One region of the Martinezella sp. CNPSo 3795 genome, then DNA from elsewhere that is predicted to be linked to it. Evidence: riboswitches for the same ligand, from Rfam matches in the RefSeq annotation. Region 1 holds a riboswitch; each other region holds the start of a gene.

Region 1 (3,274 bases):
TTCCATGCGTATTCTTGGTCGGCAGCCGCTCCGCCTCGAACCAAGTCACATGATCACCGCTTGCGAGCACATCCGGGCTTTCATCCCCTTCGAGATGACCACCCTTGACGAGGACTGCCGAAGGCCCGAGCATGGCCAAAGCAAGCGCCTGACGCGCCATGTCTTCGCGGCTTTTCGCCTCCACGTCATGCAACAGCGCAGCAGCTTCGGGCAGGTTCGGTGTAACGACGGTAGCCAGCGGCAGCAGCCGCGTGGTCAGCACGTCAACGGCATCGGCAGCCAGTAGGGCGGCGCCACCCTTGGCGATCATGACCGGGTCGAGGACGACGGGTACATCGCGATGTCGCGCCAGAATGTCCGCGACGGCACTGGCGATGGCGGCATTAGCGATCATGCCGATCTTGACGGCATCCACATGGACGTCGGCAAAGATCGCATTGATCTGGTCTGCCACGAAATGTGGAGGCACCGGATGGACGCCGGTGACGCCTTGCGTGTTTTGCGCGGTCAAGGCAGTCAGCGCTGCCATTCCATAAACGCCGCGGGCGGAGAAAGCCTTCAGGTCGGCTTGAATGCCAGCGCCGCCGGAGGGATCGGAGCCAGCGATGGATAAGACATTGCGGATCATTGGCGAGCCTCCTTGATGGCGTTCGCGATGACAGTTGTCGCGGCTTGCGGGTCCGGTTGGTCGCATATGGCCGAGACGACCGCGAGACCATCGGCTCCGGCCGAGTAAACGCTTGCGGCATGCTCTGCCTTGAGGCCGCCGATCGCGACTGATGGAACGGGGCATAGCCTGACGATGCGGGCAAGCCCGTCGAAGCCGATCGGCTGCTTGTGATCGGGCTTGGTGGGCGTGGCAAAGACCGGGCCGATCCCGGCATAGTCGACGATGCCGGGATCTATGGAGGAAGCGAGAGCTTCCGTTTCCACCGAGAGGCCGAGGATCATGTCCGGCCCGATCAGGCGGCGTGCTTCGGCGGCATTCATATCCTCCTGTCCGATGTGGAGGCCATCGGCGCCAATGGCGATGGCAGCCTCGACATTGTCGTTGACGATCAGCCGGACATTTGTTCCCTGCAGGATTTGCTTGAGGGCGCGGCCCGTCTCGATCATGGTGGCTGTCGGTGCATGCTTGTCGCGCAGCTGTACGATGGTTGCGCCGCCGGCAATGGCTGCACGGGTGGTTTCAATCATGCCGAGGTTGGCACATAGCACCGGATCGAGGACGAGATAGAGCGAGAGATCGAAGTCTTTCATGCCGCCGATATCCTTGCATTGCGATCCAGCACTTCCGGGCTAAGGCCGGCGAGGGCGTCGAGGAAGCGCCAGGAAAAGGAGCCCGGCCCGTCTGCAGCCGCTCCGGCCTGTTCGCCGGCGACGGCAAAGACCGCGAGCGCCGCAACGGTTGCATCGAATGGATCATCCGGCATTGCCGCAGCAAAGGCACCGACGAGGCAGGTCAGCGAGCAGCCGAGGGCCGTCACCTGCGGCATGAATGACGAACCGCCGGCGATGCGCTTTGCCCTCCGCCCGTCGGTCACGAAATCCGTAACGCCGGTAACTGCAACGACGCAGCCATGCTTTCCCGCCAATTGCCGGGCGGAATCTTCCGCGTGTTCGACGGCGTCGCGGCTATCGACGCCCTGGCCGCGGCTCGTGCCGCCGGCAAGCGCGATGATCTCGGACGCGTTGCCGCGAATGATCGCCGGCTTTAGCTCGATCAATTGCGCGACCGCCTTGCGGCGGAACGTGGTCGCATAATGGGCGACAGGATCGAGGACCCAGGGCTTGCCCGCCTCGTTTGCCGACCGGGCAGCCTTCAGCATGCCCGCAAGCCAGCCGGACGAGAGCGTGCCGATATTGATCGTCAGCGCGCCGGAGATAGCGGCAAACTCGCCGGCCTCCTCTTCGGCATGTACCATTGCCGGCGATGCCCCGGCGGCAAGCATCACATTGGCCGCGATATTCATGGCGACGAAATTGGTGATGCATTGCACCAGCGGAGGGTTAGCCCGCATGGTGCGAAGCAAATTGCCTGCAGTTGTCTGGTCTTGCATATCGCCCCTTTCAGGCGGGCGAGACGCACAGGGACGACGTGCTGGTGCTTTACGAGGTCCCGAGCGACTCCCTCCGCCAGCATGATCTGGTTCAGGTTCGAAGGGTGCTTCTCAGCCCGCCGGATGGCGGACGCCCCTGTCTCTCATCTCTCTTCTTTTCGCAGACAAAGACGGCGCTGTCACCAGCAAATCACAAAAGCCATGCTGGCGAGTGAGATTGCCTGCTTTCTCGGCGACCCATGCAATGGATGCATAGGTGGAGTGATCCCTTAGCTCTGCAAAAACCTGTGGGCTTCGACTATATGTTTCTCATCGAAGCGACGGGAGCGCCAAGCACGGCCGCTCAGCTTCGAAAGCCCAAGGAAAGGGGATCATCATGAACGTAGCACGCTCTTTCAATAACTGGCGCAAGTATCGTCAGACGGTCGCCGAACTGGGCCGTATGTCCACGCGCGAACTGCATGATCTGGGTATCGATCGCGGCGAAATCCGCAACGTTGCCCGCGCAGCGATCGCTCGCTAACGGCCGCACCGGCTCCTAATAAAGCTGAATTATGTCAGCGCCTGTTCCCCTTGAGCAGGCGCTTTTGCTTTATGAATATCACCGTTCCTTTTCGCCGCGCTTGCTGAAGATTGCATCAATTTAGCTCTCTGCTTTTCGCATGGCGCATAACTGCCTTGCAAAGAAATGCCTATGAACTGAGCAAAAGACTGGTATGTTCCTCTTATCGAAGGGATGCATCTCCTCCCGCATCCCTTCGCTTCGCAGACGTCCTTATCCTCCTCCCAGGGACGGCTGCAGGAATAGCGGAACTCCTCCTCCCATCCGCTGTTCGGTTCTTGTAAAAAGCCTGCCGCTCCTCCTCCCGCGGCAGGCTTTTTCGTTTCATGGACCTCCAGAAGATTGGCAATGACCTAACTCGGTCGAGAAGCTGGCGCTCCAACCCAAGCGGCAAGAGCGCTTCCGCATTAAAGTGTGCGCATTCTCCTCTCGCAAAAATGAAGAGTCGCCCCTATGTGCGACCTATGTAGCGCGCTACATCGAAGACCAACCCCAACGTGATTCCCCGAAACAGGAGGATGCCCATGACCGGTTCTGCCGAATATACGCCGCCGAAAATCTGGACCTGGAACAAGGCCAATGGCGGCCAGTTCGCCAATATCAATCGCCCGATTGCCGGCCCGACTCACGAGAAAGAACTGCCGGTGGGACG
Region 2 (3,274 bases), on a different contig from region 1:
TGGATAACCAGATCGTCTCGACGGCACTGCCGACGATCGTCGGCGAATTCGGGCATCTGGAGCGCTTCGGCTGGATCGGATCAGCCTATCTTCTTTCGCTCTCCGCCGTCATGCCCGTCTACGGCAAGCTCGGCGATCTCTTCGGCCGCAAATATGTGATGATGACGGCGATCGCGATCTTCACGATCGGCTCCGCCGTCTGCGGCCTGGCCGTCTCGATGGATACGCTGATCGCCGCCCGCGTCCTTCAAGGCTTCGGCGGCGGCGGCATCATGGTCTCGATCTTCGCTGTCAACGCCGATCTTTTCGAGCCGCGGGAACGCGCTCGCTACCAGAGTTACTCGAGCCTGGTGCTCATGGCTTCCGGCGCCATCGGCCCGGTTCTCGGCGGCACGATGAGCGATCTCTTCGGCTGGCGTTCGATCTTCCTCGTCAACGTCCCGATCGGCTTTATCGTGCTGGCCGGCCTTGCTACCATGCTTCCCTATCGCAAACCGGCCCGACGCCCGAAGATCGACTATGCCGGCGCAATCGTTCTTGCGCTGACGACGACGAGCATCGTGCTTGCCGCCGACGGCAGCGAACTCTTCGGATCTCTGCTGTCGCCGCAGTGCCTCGGTATCATCGCCTTCGGCGTGATCTGCGCTATCGCCTGGGTCTTCATCGAGCGTCGCGCACCGGAGCCCATCGCGCCGATGACGTTGTTCCGTAACCCGACATTCGGCCTTCTGCTGATCATTTCGATCACAAGCGGCGCCGTGGCCATCGGCATGGTCAACTATTTTGCGCTCTTCCTGCAGACGACGACGGGCCTTTCGCCATCGATGGCCGGGCTGCTGTTCATTCTCCTGACCGGCGGCATCGTCTGCGGCTCACTATCGGCCGGCCGGCTAATTGCCGCGAGAGGGCGCTACAAGCCCTTCGCCGTCGCGAGTGCTGCCTGCAGCGCCATCGCGTTCGGCTCACTTGCCTTCCTGCCTGCCGGTACGCCCATCGTCATCATCGGCGGCCTGATGCTGCTGCACGGCATCGGCATCGGCCTTGCGCAGCAGGTGCCCGTCATCGGCGTGCAGAATGCAGCGGCTTCCCGTGACGTCGGCGCGGCAACGGGTGCCGTCACGCTCTCGCGCATGGGCGGCGCCTCCATCGCCATCTCCATCTACGGCGCCATCATCGCCGCCAAACTCGGCAATGTTGGTATCTCCATATCAGGCGTATCCGATATCGAGCAGCTGACGCCGAAGATGATGGCGGCTTTGCCGGAAGCAACCCGCGAGGCGGTCGCCAATGCCTATGCGAGCGCCTTCAGCCCGCTGTTCGTGACCGCCGCCGGCATCTGCCTTCTCGGCCTTTTGACCGCGCTGATGCTGAAGAACGTGCAGCTTCCGGGGGCGACGAAGAAATTCGAAAGCCCGGCGGTCGCGGAGGCTGCCGAGTAAATCCTCCATGCTGCAATCGGCAAGGGCATCATTTCCCTTGTCATCCCTTCGTCACAAGGCTAAATCTGCCGACGCTCTAACGGGGTGCCTTATGTCCTTCGGACATTTCGGCTGAGAGGCTTTCACCGGCCAACCCGCGGAACCTGATCCGGCTAACACCGGCGGAGGGATTAGACGCGTGACGAAATCATAGCGCCCTTTTCCCCTTCAAGACGAAACCAAAAAGGAGGCGCTGTCATGCAACACCGTTCGCTATTGTCATTCTTCGCAGGCCTGGCCTTTGCCGCCGGAACGTCGTTTTTTGCTGCCCAGACGGCCGAAGCAGCCGACAAGACGCTGACCATCTACACCTATGAAAGCTTCACCGCCGACTGGGGGCCGGGCGCCAAGGTCAAGGCCGCTTTCGAGAAGACCTGCGGCTGCACGGTCAATTATGTCGCCGTCACCGATGGCGTGGCGCTTCTCTCCCGCCTGAAGCTGGAAGGGACGGGCACCAAGGCCGATGTCGTTCTCGGCCTCGATACCAATCTCATCGATGAAGCGAAGGATACCGGCCTCTTCGATGCCAGCGGCGTCGACACCTCGGCCCTCAAGGTTCCCGGCGGTTTCAAGGACGATGTTTTCGTGCCCTACGACTACGGCCATTTCGCCGTGATCTATGACAGCCAGACGGTCAAGAATCCCCCCAAGAGCATGAAGGATCTCGTCGAAGGCGATCCCAATCAGAAGATCGTCATCGAGGACCCGCGCACCTCGACGCCGGGTCTCGGTCTGCTGCTCTGGGTCAAGTCGATCTACGGCGACAAGGCCGCCGATGCCTGGACAAAGCTCAAGGGCCGCATCCTGACTGTCACCCCCGGCTGGTCGGAAGCCTATGACCTCTTCACAAAGGGCGAAGCGCCGATGGTGCTCTCCTATACGACGTCGCCTGCCTATCATATGATAGAGGACAAGACCGACCGCTATCAGGCAGCCGACTTCTCGGAAGGGCATTACATCCAGATCGAGGTCGCCGGCCTCATCAAGTCCTCGCCGAACAAGGAGCTTGCGCGCGACTTCCTCAAATTCATGATCTCCACGGGCTTCCAGGACATCATCCCGACAAGCAATTGGATGATGCCGGTTTCAGCCACTTCGGAGCCGCTGCCGGACGCCTTCGACAAGCTCGTGGTGCCCTCGAAGACCTTCCTGATGAGCCCCGCCGATGTCGACAAGAACCGCAAGGCCTGGATCGACGAATGGCTGGCCGCCACCAGCGGCAACTGATGCCTTGACGACACTCACGGCACCAGAGCGAAGACGCGCCATTTCCGGCGGGGCAGTCAGCCTCGCCGGCATCGTGCTCTTCGTCGGGATCGCCGTGCTCGTTCTGCTCGCCGCCGGCATCGACTCCGGCGGTACCAATCCCCTGGCAGATCCCTACTTGCTGCGCGTCCTGCGCTTCACTCTGCTGCAGGCGGTACTCTCGACGCTGCTTTCCGTTGTGCTCGCCATTCCGGTCGCGCGCGCATTGGCGCGCCAGCCGCGCTTTCCCGGCCGCCTTTGGCTCATCCGGTTGATGGCCGTGCCGATGGGCCTGCCCGTACTGATCGGCGCGCTCGGCCTGCTCGGCATATGGGGCCGGCAAGGTCTGCTCAATCAGGCCCTCGCAACTCTCGGCCTGTCGCATCCTATCAGCATCTACGGTCTTGCCGGCATCCTACTTGCGCATGTCTTCTTCAACATGCCGCTCGCCAGCAGGCTGATGCTTGCCGGGCTGGAACGTGTTCCTGCGGAATATTGGCTTGTGGCCGGCGGACTCGGCATGCGGTCCGCCTCGGTCTTCCGCTTCATCG
Region 3 (3,274 bases), 180 kb from region 1:
GTCCCCTCGAACCTTCATGATTACCCCCGCGGCAAAAGGTTTTGAAATGCCTCTACCGATCCGACCGATTGCTCGACCGTAAGACAACTTATGTCCTGTATTGGATTTACAAACAGCCCGTATGTTTGTCAATTATATGAAGGGCGCTGGGGCGTTAGTCTTGGCCTCTGTTGCTTAAATGCAACTGGCGACCGCAGGCCATGGCGGCACCGGCAGAGATCGCAAAGATGTCCCTGTTCACGAGAACGCCTGCCAGTCAGGGCCGTCACCGCATTTAAGGCCACCGCGATGTCGGCGGTCGATGACGACCATGGCTGCCCAATCTGGTTATGATATGGCCATCGGGAATTCCACGGCACAATGACCGGTCGGTTTGAGCAAAGATCAGCAATGAAATTCAATAATTCGCTACACACAGAAATATTGAATTTTCCTAGATTCCGGCGACTCGCGCCATCGGAGAGGGAAAATCGCGAATGAATGAGAACCGGCTGATCTTCATAGCGACCCCCTGCTTCGGCGGCCTCGTTACCAAGGACTACATGCAGTCCATTTTCTCACTGATGCAGACGGGAGCGCAGGCGGGCATACAGCTGACGCTGGCTCTGCTCGGCAATGACGCCCTGATTACCCGCAGCCGAAACACGCTTGTCTCGTCCTTCCTGAACGATACGACGGCGACCCATATGCTCTTCATCGACGCCGACATCAGCTTCGAGCCCGATCAGGTCATGAGGCTTCTGGAAGCCGATAAGGATGTGGTCGCCGCCATGTATCCGATCAAGGATTATGATTGGCAGACGGCGGCCCGTATCAATTCAGCAGACGGCGAAACACTTGCGGCAGCCGCACTTCACTATGTCGGCACGCCACTTGTCGGCCAGGTTGCAGAGCGTGATGGCGATTTCGTCAGCGCCATCTATGCAGGTACGGGCATGCTTTTGATCAAGCGCAACGTTATAGAAAGAATGATCGCGGCCTATCCGGAGCTGCGCTACAACGCAATCCACGCCTATCCCAGCACCAAACGCTCGCCCAGCACCCAATACGCCCTGTTTGAATGCATGGTCGAGGAGGGAACGGGGATCTATCTCAGCGAGGACTTCGCCTTCTGTCACCGCTGGCGCGCCCTCGGCGGCAAGATCTGGCTCGATACCGCGAGTAAGCTGTCCCATACCGGCCCCCATCGCTTCGTCGGCAATACCACACCACGTTACTAAGGCGCGACAAGTCCGCACGATGATCTGCGCGATAAAGTTGCAATTCGACGGGCGCGGCAATGGTCAATCTCCCGGAAAATGCGACCGCCGCTGCGGGGTTGACAGAGGACAAGAGTAAGGCATAGCCTTTTGACATTCACCAGGGGGGTCCCGGCAAGGGGCTGAGATACTGCTGAACAATACGGCTATGCCGGTTGTGGGCGCAGTGACCCGTTGAACCTGATCCAGTTCATACTGGCGTAGGGACGGTGCAAGCGCTCGAGGCTTCGGATTCCCGCCTGGATTCCATGCCGGCGTCTTTTCATCATTCCGGCTGATTGACTGGGTCTCCAACTGCAACTTGGAGCCTCACACCATGAACATTGCCGCAAAAAACCTCACTCCGACCGTCACCACCGGCCCGCTGCCGGCCTCTCGAAAAATCCATATCACCGGGGATATCCATGCCGATATCCGTGTGCCGATGCGCGAAATCAGCGTCCATCCGACATCGGGCGAGCCGCCAGTTATCGTCTACGATTCGTCCGGCCCCTATACTGTCGAAGGTGCAGATATCCGCATCGAAGAGGGCCTGCCGCAGCTGCGCCGCGATTGGGTTCTCGCCCGTGGCGATGTCGAGGCTTATGAAGGCCGCCATGTGCGTCCCGAAGACAACGGCTTCGTCACCGGCGAACGGCTGACACCGGAATTTCCGGCCAAGCGCCAGCCACTGCGCGCCAAGGATGGCAAGGCCGTCACTCAGCTCGCCTATGCGCGTGCCGGCATCATCACCCCGGAAATGGAATTTATCGCCATCCGCGAAAATCTCGGCCGTAAGGCGAAGGCAGAAGCCTTGATCCGCGATGGCGAGAGCTTCGGCGCGCATATTCCCGATCACGTCACGCCTGAATTCGTTCGCCAGGAAGTTGCGAGCGGCCGAGCGATCATTCCGGCCAACATCAATCATCCCGAAAGCGAGCCGATGATCATCGGCCGGAATTTCCTGGTGAAGATCAACGCCAATATCGGCAATTCCGCACTCACCTCCTCCATGGCGGAGGAAGTCGAGAAGATGGTCTGGGCAGCACGCTGGGGTGCCGATACCGTCATGGATCTTTCGACCGGCCGCAACATTCACAATATCCGCGAATGGATCATCCGCAATTCGCCGCTGCCGATCGGCACGGTGCCGCTCTATCAGGCTCTGGAAAAAGTCGGCGGCATCGCGGAGGAACTGACCTGGGAGATCTATCGCGACACGCTGATCGAGCAGGCCGAACAGGGCGTCGACTATTTCACCATCCATGCCGGCGTGCGGCTGCACTACATCCCGCTCACCGTCAACCGCGTCACCGGCATTGTCTCGCGCGGCGGCTCGATCATGGCCAAGTGGTGTCTCCATCACCACAAGGAGAGCTTCCTCTACGAGCATTTCGAGGAAATCTGCGACATCTGCCGCGCCTATGACGTCTCCTTCTCGCTCGGCGACGGCTTGCGGCCCGGTTCGATCGCCGATGCCAACGATGCCGCGCAGTTTGCCGAGCTCGAAACGCTCGGCGAACTGACGAAGATCGCCTGGGCCAAAGATTGCCAGGTGATGATCGAAGGCCCCGGCCATGTGCCGATGCACAAGATCAAGGAGAACATGGATAAGCAGCTCGCCGTCTGCGGCGAGGCACCCTTCTACACGCTCGGACCGCTGACGACGGATATCGCACCGGGATACGATCACATCACCTCGGGCATCGGCGCTGCGATGATCGGCTGGTTTGGCACGGCGATGCTGTGCTACGTCACGCCGAAGGAGCATCTCGGCCTGCCCGACCGCAACGACGTCAAGACCGGCGTCATCACCTACAAGATCGCCGCGCATGCGGCCGACCTCGCCAAGGGTCATCCGGCCGCTCAGGTCCGCGACGACGCATTGTCGCGTGCGAGATTCGAGTTCCGCTGGGAGGACCAGTTCAACCTGTCGCTCGATCCGGATACCGCCCGCAGCTTCCACGACGAAACCTTGCCGAAGGAGGCTCACAAGGTCGCGCATTTCTGCTCGATGTGCGGCCCGAAATTCTGCT

The links. A riboswitch is a leader RNA that binds a small molecule or an ion and turns the genes downstream of it on or off. The one in region 1 is predicted to bind thiamine pyrophosphate.
Region 2: linked by a shared signal. The riboswitch ahead of thiB (thiamine ABC transporter substrate binding subunit) and the one ahead of thiM (hydroxyethylthiazole kinase) in region 1 are both predicted to bind thiamine pyrophosphate.
Region 3: linked by a shared signal. The riboswitch ahead of thiC (phosphomethylpyrimidine synthase ThiC) and the one ahead of thiM (hydroxyethylthiazole kinase) in region 1 are both predicted to bind thiamine pyrophosphate.

The regions. Positions count from the first base shown of each region.
Region 1 covers NZ_JBXSOQ010000001.1:978,693-981,966, forward strand. Annotated here, with positions in the region: gene thiD (bifunctional hydroxymethylpyrimidine kinase/phosphomethylpyrimidine kinase) at 1-628, opposite strand, end outside; gene thiE (thiamine phosphate synthase) at 625-1,260, opposite strand; gene thiM (hydroxyethylthiazole kinase) at 1,257-2,060, opposite strand; TPP riboswitch at 2,112-2,208, opposite strand; gene AC13QY_RS04515 (DUF1127 domain-containing protein) at 2,437-2,583, shown strand; gene yghU (glutathione-dependent disulfide-bond oxidoreductase) at 3,147-3,274, shown strand, end outside.
Region 2 covers NZ_JBXSOQ010000007.1:176,561-179,834, forward strand. Annotated here, with positions in the region: gene AC13QY_RS20340 (MDR family MFS transporter) at 1-1,439, shown strand, start outside; TPP riboswitch at 1,510-1,626, shown strand; gene thiB (thiamine ABC transporter substrate binding subunit) at 1,677-2,705, shown strand; gene thiP (thiamine/thiamine pyrophosphate ABC transporter permease ThiP) at 2,644-3,274, shown strand, end outside.
Region 3 covers NZ_JBXSOQ010000001.1:793,789-797,062, reverse strand. Annotated here, with positions in the region: gene AC13QY_RS03700 (hypothetical protein) at 477-1,220, shown strand; TPP riboswitch at 1,352-1,484, shown strand; gene thiC (phosphomethylpyrimidine synthase ThiC) at 1,576-3,274, shown strand, end outside.